Regions from separate parts of the Pandoraea thiooxydans genome, predicted to be linked through region 1. Evidence: predicted binding sites of a transcription regulator. Region 1 holds the regulator's gene; each other region holds the start of a gene.

Region 1 (4,459 bases):
GCTCGATGGCGCTTTCGAGGCGTTGCGAAAAGGGGTCGAGGCGCTGGGTGGAGAAATTGTCGAACCGGCCGCATCGTGACGGTCGTCACGGATCAATGAAAGACATGTCCGTGCGTTTCGATCTGGCTGCCCTCGTGACCGAGCGCGGGGCTGGCGTGATGCAGCACGAGCCGCCAGCCGTCGGCTTCCTTCAGATAGATGTTGGTGGCGACCACGAATGCGTAGCGAGGCTGAGGTCCGTGCTCGACCAGCAATTGCTCGATAACGCTGTGAATCGCGCATAACGGATTGCGCGCGACCTGCCGGTGCGTGACCGTGATATCAAGGCTGCCGTGCGCCAGGATTTGCTCCCAGCTGCTGCGCACGGCCCCGACGCCGACCACGCGCGGACCAGCGGGATGAATGCATACGACGTCCTCGTCCTCCGACCAGACTTCCATCAACGCGTCGACGTCGCCGCGATTGAGCGCTTCGTAAAATGCCTGTTCGGCATCGTCAGGAGTGAGGAAAAAAGAGGTAGCCATGCCGCTTCCCGGTGTGTGGCGATCAGTCGGTCGATGCCAGAGCGTCGGCGACGATTGAGAACAATTCGTCGATTTGCCCGCGTTCGATGATGAGCGACGGTGACAGTGCAATGACGTCGCCAGTGGTGCGGATCATCAAGCCGCGCTCCCAGCAGTTGAGGAATACGTCGAAAGCACGGGCGCCCGGTGCACCCTCGCGCGGCTGCAACTCGATCGCCCCGATCAGGCCGATGTTGCGCAGGTCGGCCACGTGTCGGGCTTCCCGCAAGGCGTGCAATCTGTCTTCCCAATAGCCCGCCAGCGATGCAGCGCGCTCGAAGAGCGCTTCATCGCGGTAGAGATCGAGCGTGGCAAGCGCGGCGGCGCATGCCAGCGGGTGGGCCGAGTAGGTGTACCCGTGCGTCAGTTCGATGGCATTTTCCGGGCCGGTCATGAACGCGTCGTATATTTCCTCGCGCACCAACACCGCGCCCATCGGCACTGTGCCGCTGGTGAGCCCCTTGGCGGTGGTGATGATGTCCGGCTCGACGCCCAGCACGCCCGCGGCGAATGACCCGCCCAGTCTGCCGAAGGCGGTGATGACTTCGTCGAAAATCAACACGATGCCATATTTGTGGGTTATCTCGCGCAAACGCTCGAGATAACCTTTGGGCGGCACCAGCACGCCGGTCGAGCCGGCCACCGGTTCGACGATGACTGCTGCAATCGTCGATGCGTCGTGCAACTGCACCAGCCGCTCGAGGTCGTCAGCCAGATGCGCTCCCCAGGCCGGCTGCCCGCGGCTGAACGCATTGTGCGCCAGGTCATGAGTGTGGGGGAGGTGGTCGATACCCGGCAGCAGCGGCCCGAACAGTCGGCGGTTGGCGCCGATGCCGCCTACCGAGATGCCGCCAAAGCCGACGCCATGGTAAGCGCGCTCGCGGCCAATGAGCCGCGTGCGGGTGCCTTGCCCGCGCTGGCGCTGATACGCGATGGCGATTTTGAGCGCTGTATCGACCGATTCGGATCCGGAATTCGTGAAGAAGACGCGATTTAGCGACGCCGGTGCCAACCCGGCCAACCGGTTGGCCAGTTCGAAGGGCAAAGGCTGCCCAACCTGAAACGGCGGGGAGAAATCGAGGACGGCGGCTTGCCGCTGGATCGCCTCGACGATCGGCTTGCGGTTGTGGCCGGCATTACAGCACCACATCCCGGCGATCCCATCGAGCAGCCGGCGGCCGTCGACATCCGTGTAGTACATCCCTTCGGCTGAAGCGATAAGGCGCGGCGCAGCCTTGAACTGGCGGTTGGCCGTGAAAGGCATCCAGTAGGTATCCAGTTCGTCCCGGTCAAGCTTCAGGGTGTTGGACAGCGCCGCCATGTCTGGCTCCGGCGAATAGGGATGGATTGAAATATAGTGAGTTTTGGTGCCTTTGTCGATTGGCGCGAGATGTTCGGCCAAGCGCGCCGCGGTGCCGCCTTTTCGGCGCGTCGACGCGGGCGATCGGCCGCGCGTATTGGCCCGTTCAGCGGGGACGCGAGATCGCTGGCGCCTGGCAGCTTTCGCCGGCCAAATGCCGCAAGGCGTCGGGATCGGTGACTTTCAGGCGGCGCTGCTTGATCGACAAAACGCCGCTTTGTTGCAGGCGGGAGAACAGCCGGCTGACGGTTTCCAGCGTCAGCCCGAGGTAGCTGCCGATTTCCTCGCGGCTCATACGCAGCACGAACTCGTTGGCGGCGTAACCGCGCATCGACAGCCGCTCGGAAAGATTGAGCAGGAACACGGCCAGACGCTGCTCGGCCCGCATGGTGCCCAGCGACAGGAGCATGCGATGGTCGTTGCGGATCTCGAGACTCAACAGACGGTGCAGTTGCCGTTGCAGCGACGGCACCTGGGCCGACAGCTTTTCGAGTTCGGCAAAGCGCACCACGCAGACCTCGCTGTCCTCCAGGGCCACGGCGGTCGAGGCGTGACGCTCGTCGGCGATGGCATCGAGGCCGAGCAATTCGCCTTGGATATGCAGGCCGACGACTTGCTCGCGGCCATCTTCGGAATCGATATAGCTCTTGAGCGATCCGAAGCGCACGCCAAAAATGGCCCGCAGCGGGTCGCCATAGAGATAGAGCGCATCGCCTTTTTTCAATCGGATGCGCTCCGCTACCAGTTGGTCGAGCCGGGTCAATTCATTTTGGGGGATGCCCACAGGCAAGCAGAATTGGCTGAGAGAGCAGGCTGAACAACGGGGCGGCGGGGATGTCGGGCCGGATTGCGTTGTCATGGTTCCCTCTGAACTTAGCGTACGATTTTAGCACGAGGCCCGGTGACAGGGTACCGCCTCACTTGGCCCGCTGCCGGACATGCCGGCAGCGCCTGCTCTTCTTGCGAGGGGGGGCGACATAGTAATTCTGCGGTAATCGGATGGGAAACGACTTTACGGGCGAATCGCTTTGCGTAATAATTGACCCCGAACTGGGTGGCGAGATGTTTCTTCCTGAAAATCTCCAGGCAACCTAGTAAGCATTCGATATAACCGGGTTGCGCTGCCGTCTCCTCGACCGATCACAATCATCGGGCGCGCTCTTGTGTTGTTCCAGCACTCAATTTATTCCTGAGACCGGGTTGCAAAATCCCCGGCACTGCATAGCCGCATGAATACTCAAGAGGCGAAAATCGTCCTCGAGACAGCGTTGATTTGTGCCCAAGAGCCGCTAAAAGTCGGCGATTTGTGCAAGCTATTTGCCGAAGACGTTTCGGCGGGAGTCGTGCGCGCCCTGCTCGAGGAAATGCGCGGCGAATGGGAGGGACGGGGCGTGCAGTTGGTGGCGCTGGCGTCTGGCTGGCGGTTACAGAGCCGGCCCAGGATGCGTGAATATCTGGATCGACTCAACCCGGAAAAGCCGCCGAAGTACTCGCGCGCGGTGCTCGAGACGCTGGCAATCATTGCCTACCGGCAACCGGTGACGCGTGGCGATATCGAGGAAATTCGCGGCGTGACCGTCAACACCCAGATCATCAAGCAACTCGAAGAGCGCGGCTGGATTGACGTCATTGGGCATCGCGACGTGCCTGGCCGTCCGGCGCTGTATGCGACGACCAAGCAGTTTCTCGACGATCTTGGCTTGCAGGCGCTCGACGCCCTACCTCCACTCGAGGATCCCGCGGCGCAGTCGCAGATTGATTTGCTGGCGCAGCAAAATATCGTGTTTGACGATGGCGCGGGCGAGGCCGTCGCGGTTGCCGCGTCTGGCGAACCGGAGTCTTCGGTAGGTGACGCCGATGACGCGCCGCCGGCGCCTCTCGATGGCCCGCATGATGAAACAGACCCGCATGCCGATGCGGCGAGCGTGGCGTCCGCCGGCAATGCGCAGAGCCTCGACGAGCAGACGGCGCTGGCAGGTGATCCGGCCACGGTGGCATCGCCGTCGGATCAGGCGTTGGTGTCTGCGGATCCCGACGCCTCCGTGTCGGCGGCCGATGATGGCGCTGATCTGATTGCCGGGACGTGAACCCGGACGATCGTAGTTGCGATGGACGACGAGGGCGCCGCACCAATGGCCCCGCCGGCCTGCCTATTTGCATGAGTTGCCTGTGCGCGGCGTATGCCCGCGGCGGCTCTTTTTCTTTGAGGTTGTTTTGAAGCACAGCGAAGAGTCCAAGGAACTGAATCCGATTGACGCCAATGGCGAATCCGAGCGTGCCGTTGGAGAGGCGCAGAGCGCGGAGGACAAGCAGGCGCGCCGCGGTTTGCGGCGCGGTCCGCGAAGTCTGATCGCGCGCCGGCGTGCCGCTGGGCAAGGCAAGCGCGAAGGCGAGGGCGATTCGACGGCTGCGGGCGATGAGGGTGACGTGCCGACGCCGCCCGTCGCGGCTCAGGCACCGGGCGAACAACGGCAGCCAGGTGCGCGGCGCGGCAAGGGGCGTGGCAATGGCGGCGCGCGCGAGCGTGGCGGCAAGG
Region 2 (4,459 bases), 850 kb from region 1:
GCCTCGCGCGCCACCTCGGCGCCCCGCTGGCCCATGGCGATGCCGATATGCGCAGCTTTGAGCGCCGGCGCATCGTTGACGCCGTCGCCGGTCATGGCGACGACCTCGCCGCGCCGCCGAAACGCGTCCACCAGCCGCAGTTTCTGCATCGGCTGAATGCGGGCGAAGATTTGAACCCGGTCGATGATCCGGTCCAACTGCGCGTCGTCCATTTCGGACAGCGCGGCGCCGCTGACTACGCGCGTCGCATCGAGACCGACTTCGGCCGCGATCGCTTGCGCCGTGGTCGGGTAATCGCCGGTGATCATCACCACCCGAATGCCTGCGGCGCGGCACGCCGCAATCGCCTCGGCGGCCTCGGGGCGCACTGGATCGAGCAGCCCCACCAGTCCGACGAATGAAAATTCGAAATCGTGCTGCCTGGCCGGCCACTCGCTACCCGGATGAAGCGCCCGGGCCACCCCCAGCACGCGCAAGCCGCGACTGGCCATTTGCGCCGAACGCTCAAGCAGCGCGGCGGTTTGCGCCTCGTCCAGGTGGCATAAATCGCAAATGGCTTCGGGCGCGCCCTTGCAGGCGACCGGATAATGGCTCAGGTCCGGCGCGTGCCAGCCGTGCGACATCGCAGGCAAGGCCGGGCTCAGGGCGTATTCCTGAACCAGCGCCCAATCTCCGTGCAAATGCTCGGTACCGCCAAGGTACCGTTGCCCGGCCCGTTGAAAGGCGCGCTCCATCGGATCGAACGGCTCGATCTCGCTGGCGAGCACCAGATATTCGAGCAACTCGTGATAGGCCTCGCCAAGCTCGGGCAGCGTGTCGTCGACGACTTGCTCCTGACCTTGCGCGAACAGGACCCGTACCGCCATGCGGTTTTGCGTGAGCGTGCCGGTCTTGTCGACGCACAGCACCGACACCTCGCCAAGCGTCTCGATCGCGTTCAGGCGGCGCGTGAGGACGCCCTCGGCAGCAATCCGGCGTGCGCCCAGCGCCATGAAAACCGTCATGATCACGGGAATTTCTTCTGGCAGGATGCCCATGGCGAGCGTGATACCCGCCAGCAAGGCCGGCACCCACTCGCCGGTACGCCAGCGGTACGCCACGGCCAACAGGACACACAGGCAGAGCGCGACGATCGCAAAGCGGTTGACGAATGCGCGTGCCTGCAACTGCAGCGGGGATTGCGCCTGGGTGATCCCGCCGAGCGAAGCACCGATGCGACCGAGCGCGGTGGAGGCCCCGATGGCGCTGACGATCATGCGTCCCTGGCCCTGCACGACCATTGAGCCGAAGAACAGCTGCCGGGCTGCGGCAAGCGCCGGTTCCGGCAACGTGCCATCGCACGACTTGGCGATCGGCACCGACTCGCCGCTCAACAGCGACTCGTCGACGCTAAGCTCATGCGCCTCGAACAGCAGGCCGTCAGCCGGCACGCGGGCGCCCTCGCCGACCACCACGACGTCACCCGGCACCAGTTCGGTGGCCGAGACGGCTTGCAGCGTGCCGTCGCGCAGGACCTGCGCGCGCGGTGCGCAGAGTTCTCGTAACGCATCCAGCACCTGGCGGGTCCGATGACTCTGAAACGCCGTCAGGGCGACTACCAGCAGCACGAAGGCCAGCAGGGTCAATGCTTCGATGCGGTCACCCAGCGCCAGATATACCGCACTGGCGCCCAGCAGCAGCAAAAACATCGGTTCGCGCAGGACTTCGAGCAGGGTCTCCCACCACCCCGCGCGCGCGACCGCGGCGATCTCGTTGCGGCCCCATTGGGCCTGCAGCGCGGCCGCCCGCTCGCTCGACAAACCCTGCCGCGCTTCGGCGCTCGCCGCCACTTCGGACTCGGAAGTTGTCATGTCTGCCGGGCGCGAAGACGGTTGCATCTGATCGGGACCTTGACGTGGCGCCGTCGGCGCATTGGGGGATCGCATGATGGGTCTGCGGGCCAGGCCGCGCGGCGCCAAGCGGATGACTCGCGCAACTTTTTCAGTGTGATGCGACCGGCCCTGGCTCGGGTTGACAATTGTCAAGCAGCCACGCGCCTCCTGAGTCACGCGGCGCGCCCGCGAACCTGACTGGACTACAGCCACTCGTCGGCAAATCGCTCGGCAAGAAAATCGATGAATTGCCGGGTGCGCGCCGGCAGCCGGGGCGCGCGCACCCACAGGGCATTGAGCGGCACCGGCGTGGGCTCGAAAGCGCTCAATAGCCGCTCGACCTTGCCGGCTTCGAGCAGCGGACGGATCTGCCACAGCGTGGCGATGCCGATGCCCATGCCGCAGGCGACGGCGCGATTGACCGCATCGGCATGATTGGCCTCGATGCGCCCTTTGACGGAAACCGCAATCTCGCCCTGCTCGGGCGACTGGAAGCGCCACAGGCGCGGATGCGCGGCGTTGGAGCGGATCACGCACTCGTGCGCGACAAGATCGGCCGGTGCGAGCGGCCGACCGTGTCGTTCGAGATATTCAGGCGATGCGAAGACCACGCGGCGCACCGACGCCAGGCGCCGCGCAACCAGCCGCGAGTCAGGCGTGTCGCCGATGCGGATCGTGACGTCCGCGCCGCCTTTGACAGGATCGCGATACTCGTCGTCGAAGTCGAGCGCGGCGCCAAGCCCGGGATGCCGCGTGAGGAATTCGCTCACCAGCGGAACGACGTAGGCCGGCCCGAACTGCGTGGCCGCACTCACGCGCAGTGTGCCGCGCAGATGGCTTGTTTCTTCGGCCACTTCGGCGCGCGCGGCCTCGAGCTCGGCAAACACGTCCTGCAGCCGCTCGCGAAAGCGCTCGCCGGCGGGTGTCAGGCGCAAGCTGCGGGTGGTGCGTGCGATCAAGGTCGCGCCGACTTCGGCTTCGAGCGACTGCAGCGAACGGCTCACCGCCTGGAGCGACCGCCCCAGCCGCTCGGCGGCCGCGGTCAGACTGCCCGCCTCGGCAATGGCGACAAATACTTCGAGATCACGCAGCGACAGCATGAATTCTCCATAAAAAATGGATTATCAATGTCATTCTATGCCAATTATCAATTAATTCATTGATAGTAGGATGGCCTCGTCAATCACAGATCGAGAGGCCCCATGGATCCCCACTGCATTAAGGCATCGGCGTCGCCGGCGGCGCGTGGCGTCACCGCAGCGCCCTGCCAGGCGTTTTCGTTAAGCGTGACGCTGATTTTTGCCACCCTGGTCGGCACGGCGGTTCTGCCGCTTTACGCGTCGCAAGCCCTCATCAACGGACTCGACGTGTCGCTGCATTTGGGCGCGTGGACCTCGCTCGTCACAGGACTCACGCTGCTCGGCTACGCGGTGGGCCTGTTCGCACTGGTGCCGCTGGTCGACCGCCTGCCGTTGCGCCCGCTGATCGGCACGACCCTGGGCGCACAGGCCGTGGCACTGACATTCGCCGCGTGGACGCCATCGGCCTCGGGTTTTCTGGCCGCTTCGTTTGTCATCGGTGTCTCGGCCAGCGCGATTCAGATGCTGATTCCGGCGGCCGCAGCACTGGCCGGGCCGGCCGCGCGCGGCAAAGTGATCGGCAATGTGATGAGCGGGCTGATGCTGGGCATCCTGCTGTCGCGCCCGCTGGCGGGGCTGGCCGACGGCACGCTGGGCTGGCGCAGCTTTTTCGTCGGCGATGCCATTTTGCTGGTGCTCACTCTCGTGCTGGCGTTGCCGCGCGTGCCCGCGCTGCGGCCGGCGGCGCGCCCCAGCTACCGATCGCTGGTGGCCTCGCTGGGCCGGCTGGTCGCCGAGGAACCGGTGCTGCGCCATCACGCGCTGTGCCAAGGCCTGCTGATGGCCGGCTTCAACGCCTTTTGGACCAGCGTGGCGATCGTCCTCGCGCGCCCACCGCTGAATCTCGGGCCGTTACAAATCGCCCTGTTCACCCTCGCAGGCGCGGCCAGCGTCGTGGTGGCGCCGCTGGCCGGGCGCGCCGGCGACCGTGGCCGTGCCGGGCCAGCCGCTCGGGCCGCGCATCGCATCGCCCTGTGCGGCACGGTGGTCGCCGCGCTGGCCGTGAGTGCGCACCTGCCAGCGCCGGTCTCGGTACTGCTGCTGGCCGTCGCCGCCTGCGTGATCGACGCCTCGGTCATCGCCGACCAGACCCTTGGCCGGCGCGCCATCAACCTGCTCGCCCCGGAGGCGCGCGGCCGTCTCAACGGCCTTTACACCGGGCTGTTCTTTTTGGGCAGCGCCATCGGCGCCGCGTTCGCCGGCCCGGTCTTCGCATGCGCCGGATGGATCGGCGTGTGCGCGCTGTCGGCGGCTTTCTTCATTGGCGCGGCGCTGGTGCATCGCTTCTTTCTGTTCTCGCCGCACCCGGCCGAGCCAGCCGTTCACTGATCCCGTGTCAACCTGAGGTTCATCATGCCATCGAGCCGTACCACCATCACCTATCGCACCGTACCGATCGACGGTCTGGACATCTTTTATCGGGAGGCCGGTCATCCCGATGCGCCCACT
Region 3 (4,459 bases), 370 kb from region 1:
CGTGGGAAATCGGCAGCTTCACGTCGATTTCGTTGGCGACCGCCTTGACGCCGGCCACGCGCTCGGCCGCACGCTCGGCCGCGTGCTTTTCGGCAAAGCTGTTCACGTGCCCGGTCAGCATGGCCACGCTTTGATTGACTTCGACGCCGATCTGTTTTGCGTCGATCGCAGGATCCCAGTCGATCTCGTCGCGAACCTCCTGGCGCAATTGTGCATCGCTTTTCATCATGATCACTCTCCGTTGGGCAATACGTCCATATCAACGCATTTGCCCAATATATGCGCGGCGCGCGGCAAGCGGTTTGATGCACGTCAAGCCCCTCGACGCGGGCGGCTACGAAGCTCCGGGGCAACTTGTCGGCGGGCATTGACTATGATCAAAAGAGGCGGCAACCGCGCGGCCGATAATCTGCTGGCGAGCGGTTGATTGCCATTTCCGCCGTCAACCGGAGGGTATATGAAGATTCAGTTTCCACCGGACGAGCCGACCTACAACTGCGAAGACATGACCATCGAGTTTGTCGCCAAGGTCGACGGCCACCCGGTGACATGCGCGGTCACCGCCGAAGCGCTCGAAGACCACTTCGGGGCGGCTTCGATGCGCGTCGACGATCTGCTGCAGGCATTTCACGGCGGGCGCGCACGCATCGACGATCTCGCGCGACACTACCTTGCGATGGACGTCGGCGCGCCGGTCATCCTGCGCAGCGGGCATTTCCGCTGGAAGAATGCCCAGCCGCGCGAGCGCGACGCCTGAACTCGTACGGAGAGGATCATGCTGGCGATGCTGTTCGACGGCCGCAGCCCGGTGCTGCGCCTGACCGAATTGAGCGATCCGCGGCCCGGCACCGGGCAACTGCTGCTGGACGTGCGTGCCTGCGGCGTTTGCCGCACCGATTTGCACATTGTCGATGGCGAACTGAATCACCCGAAGCTGCCGCTGATCCCTGGGCACGAGGTGGTCGGCACGGTGGCCGGCATCGGCCAGGGCGTGAGCGGCTTCGAGCTCGGCGACCGCGTCGGCGTGCCGTGGCTGGCTCATACCTGCGGCCATTGCCGCTATTGCCTGAGCGGCGCGGAAAACCTTTGCGACCATGCCGAATTCACCGGCTATACCGTCAATGGCGGTTATGCGACCCGCGCGGTGGCCGACGCGCGATACTGCTTTCACTTGCCGCAGCGCTACACCGATCTGACGGCCGCGCCGCTGCTGTGCGCCGGCCTGATCGGTTATCGCACGTTGCGCATGGCGGGCGACGCGCGCAACGTTGGACTCTACGGCTTCGGTGCGGCCGCGCATATCGTCGCTCAAATTGCCCGGCACGAGGGGCGTCAGGTATTCGCCTTTACGCGCCCCGGCGACGGTGCCGCGCAGGCGCTGGCACGGCGCCTGGGCGCAGTATGGGCCGGCGGCAGTGACCAGCCGCCCCCGGAGGCGCTCGACGCGGCCTTGCTGTTCGCGCCGGTCGGCGCGCTGGTGCCGCTCGCGCTCGGTCACGTCAGAAAGGGCGGCATCGTCGTGTGCGGCGGCATCCACATGAGCGATATTCCTGCGTTTGCCTATGAACGTCTGTGGGGCGAGCGGCGCATTTGCTCGGTGGCCAACCTGACCCGCACCGACGGTATCGCGCTGATGCGCCTGGCCGCTCAGATACCGCTCGAGATCGAGGCAACCGGGTATGCATTGGAGCTCGCCAACGAAGCGCTGAACGATCTGCGCGCGGGGCGCATCACCGGCGCCGCGGTGCTGCAAATGCCATGAGCCGACATGCCGGCGCGCCAGCGGGCATGCCGCGCCAGCGTGTTGAATACGGTTGAAATTACTGCGCTTGACGCAGATCATGGCAAACCTGGCGGCTTCGGCGATCATTCATCACAAGGGCGAATTTCCGCCCGGTCAGTCCAAGCCACGAGAGCTGCCATGCTGTACAAAAATATTTGCGTTCATCTTGACGACAGTCCCCATTGCCAGCAACGGCTGACCTTGGCGGCAAAACTTGCGGCGCAGCACGACGCTCGCCTCACCGGGCTCTATCTCGTGTCGCCGGTGCGAGAGGTGGTGTTCGCGGCCGACATGGCCGTGTCCGTGCCGCTCGGTGGATCCGACACCAGCCACGGGGGGCCGCACGAAATCAGCATGAAGGAACGATTCATCGCGCAATGCGAGCGCGTCGACGTGCGTTATACCTGGAGCGCGCCCGAAGGCGTCGCCGCGCAAGCGGCGTTGCATGCGGCGCGCAACGCAGATCTGCTGATCGCACGCCAATACGACCCGGACGACGCGCATGCCGGACTCGACATGAATGCGCTCGAGACGGTGGTTTTCTCGTCGGGCGTGCCGGTGCTGATCGTCCCGACCCGGGTTACGCTGCCGGAACGCCTGGACCGCGTGCTGATTGCCTGGAACGACAGCCGTGAAGCGCGTCGCGCCGTCGCCGACGCGTTGCCGCTGCTGCTGTGCGCCTCCGAGGTAACGATCCTGGAAATCAATCGTCCCGAGACAGGCGGCGAGTCGTCGGCCGAGGCCCTGGCCGGCTTGCTGGCGTGTCACCAGATCACCGCGCAGACCCGTCGTTTCGACGAGGACACCGACAGCAGCGACGGCGTGCTGCTGCTCTCGCAAGCCGAGGAAATGGAAGCCCATCTGGTGGTCATGGGCGCGTATGGCCACGGCCGCCTGCGCGAGTTGATGCTCGGCGGCGTCACCCGCACTATGCTGCGCTACATGACCACGCCGATCCTGATATCGCACTGAAGGACCGACGCATCGAAATCGGGTCGCACACAAAAAAATCGCCGCAGGTCTTTGCGGCGATTTTTTTATCCGGCGCGCAGCCTGGAAAGTGGAACCGTCATGGCGTGATGATCACTTTCAGCGCCTGAGTGGCGGCGGCCTGGCCGAAGGTGCGGTAGGCCTCGAGTGCTTCGTCCAGCTTGAAGCGATGGGTAATCAGCTTGAGCGGATCGAGCTTGCCGGCCTGCACGGTCTTGAGCAGCATCGGCGTGGAGGCGGTATCCACCAGACGCGTGGTGATCGCGATATTCCGATCCCACAACTTCTCCAGGTGCAAATCCGCCTTGACGCCATGCACGCCGACATTGGCGATTACACCGCCCGCCGCGACGATTTCCTCGCACAATTGAAAGGTAGCCGGCACGCCTACCGCCTCGATCGCGGTATCGACGCCCGCGCCGCCGGTCAGGCGTTGAATTTCCTTGAGCGGATCGGTTTGATCGGGGTCGATCGTAGCGCTCGCGCCGAACCGTCGCGCCACCTCGAGCCGCGAGGTGTCGCGGTCGATCACGATCAACTGCGCCGGCGAGTAGAACTGGGCGGTCAGCAGCGCAGCCAGCCCGATCGGCCCGGCGCCGACGATTGCCACCGTGTTGCCTGGCTGCACCTTGCCGTTGAGCACGCCGCACTCGAAGCCGGTCGGCAGAATATCGCTGAGCATGACCAGCGCTTCTTCGTCCGCGTTGGGTGGAATCCGGTAGAGGCTCGTGTCGGCGTGAGGAATGCGAACGTATTCCGCCTGCGTGCCGTCGATGCGGTTGCCGAGAATCCAGCCGCCGGTCTCGCAATGCGAATACATGCCCTTGCGGCACGCCGCGCATTTGCCGCACGACGAGATGCACGAGATCAGCACCGGGTCGCCCGGCATGAACGCCGTGACGCCGGTGCCGACCTGTTCGACGATCCCGACCCCCTCGTGTCCGAGTATGCGCCCCGGTGCGCAGGTCGGGACGTCGCCTTTGAGAATGTGCAGATCGGTGCCGCAAATGGTCGTTTTGGTGACCTTGACGATGGCGTCGGTCGCCGCGTAAAGCTCGGGGTGAGGGCGCTCTTCCAGGGCGAGTTCGCCTGGGCCTCGATAGATCAATGCTTTCATCATAACCTCGTCCTCCCGGCTGGGAGCATGGATGCGTTGAAGGGCTTGTGTGGGCAACTACGGAAAAAGCATGGCAGGTGCAGTCGCCGGCGTTTTGACAAAACGCAAACGATAGGCAAGCGCCTTTGCCGGGGACGGCCGGGATTAATTCGCGTTATTTGACCAATGTCATAAGGGGCGCGATTGCGTTGCCCTATAAAGGAATCAAACAGCGATACCGAATAACTCCCGATGGAGCAAACTGGCATCGTATCCGCCCCGTCCGACCGGTCTTTCAGCCATGCTCATACCTACCCAGATCATTTTTCGCAACATTCCCAGCTCGGACGCGGTCAGCGCCGAGGTGCTCAAGCAGCTCGACAAATTGCAGCGTTCCCGCCAGGAGATCCTTGGCTGTCACGTAACCATCGAAGCGCTCGAAAAGCACCAGCATCAGGGAAGGCAGTATCAGGTCAGGGTGCATTTGACGATGGCCAACGGCACGGCGGCCATCACGCGCGAGTATGCTGACGAAGACGCTTACGTCGCGGTGCGCGGTGTGCTCGAGGCCATTTCGCGCGACTTGACCG

What was found. Region 1 encodes FNR, which switches genes on or off when oxygen is low (the NO sensors DNR and NnrR bind a similar motif). Its sites were predicted from a motif close to TTGATNNNNATCAA; they were not measured.
Region 2: the regulator FNR is predicted to act here: its motif matches at 2,011-2,024, upstream of PATSB16_RS06770 (cation-translocating P-type ATPase).
Region 3: the regulator FNR is predicted to act here: its motif matches at 1,830-1,843, upstream of PATSB16_RS09085 (universal stress protein).

Annotation. Positions count from the first base shown of each region.
Region 1 is NZ_CP014839.1:2,334,372-2,338,830, reverse strand. Features, by position in the region: gene PATSB16_RS10740 (competence/damage-inducible protein A) at 1-79, shown strand, start outside; gene PATSB16_RS10735 (YybH family protein) at 93-524, opposite strand; gene aptA (omega-aminotransferase AptA) at 547-1,884, opposite strand; gene fnr (fumarate/nitrate reduction transcriptional regulator Fnr) at 2,030-2,782, opposite strand; partial or broken gene scpB (SMC-Scp complex subunit ScpB) at 3,153-3,726, shown strand; gene rluB (23S rRNA pseudouridine(2605) synthase RluB) at 4,174-4,459, shown strand, end outside.
Region 2 is NZ_CP014839.1:1,486,818-1,491,276, reverse strand. Features, by position in the region: gene PATSB16_RS06770 (cation-translocating P-type ATPase) at 1-1,850, opposite strand, end outside; gene PATSB16_RS06765 (LysR family transcriptional regulator) at 2,075-2,971, opposite strand; gene PATSB16_RS06760 (MFS transporter) at 3,074-4,339, shown strand; gene PATSB16_RS06755 (alpha/beta fold hydrolase) at 4,364-4,459, shown strand, end outside.
Region 3 is NZ_CP014839.1:1,967,048-1,971,506, forward strand. Features, by position in the region: gene PATSB16_RS09070 (BON domain-containing protein) at 1-226, opposite strand, end outside; gene PATSB16_RS09075 (DUF1488 family protein) at 458-757, shown strand; gene PATSB16_RS09080 (zinc-dependent alcohol dehydrogenase family protein) at 776-1,762, shown strand; gene PATSB16_RS09085 (universal stress protein) at 1,922-2,755, shown strand; gene PATSB16_RS09090 (zinc-dependent alcohol dehydrogenase family protein) at 2,853-3,890, opposite strand; gene PATSB16_RS09095 (HPF/RaiA family ribosome-associated protein) at 4,171-4,459, shown strand, end outside.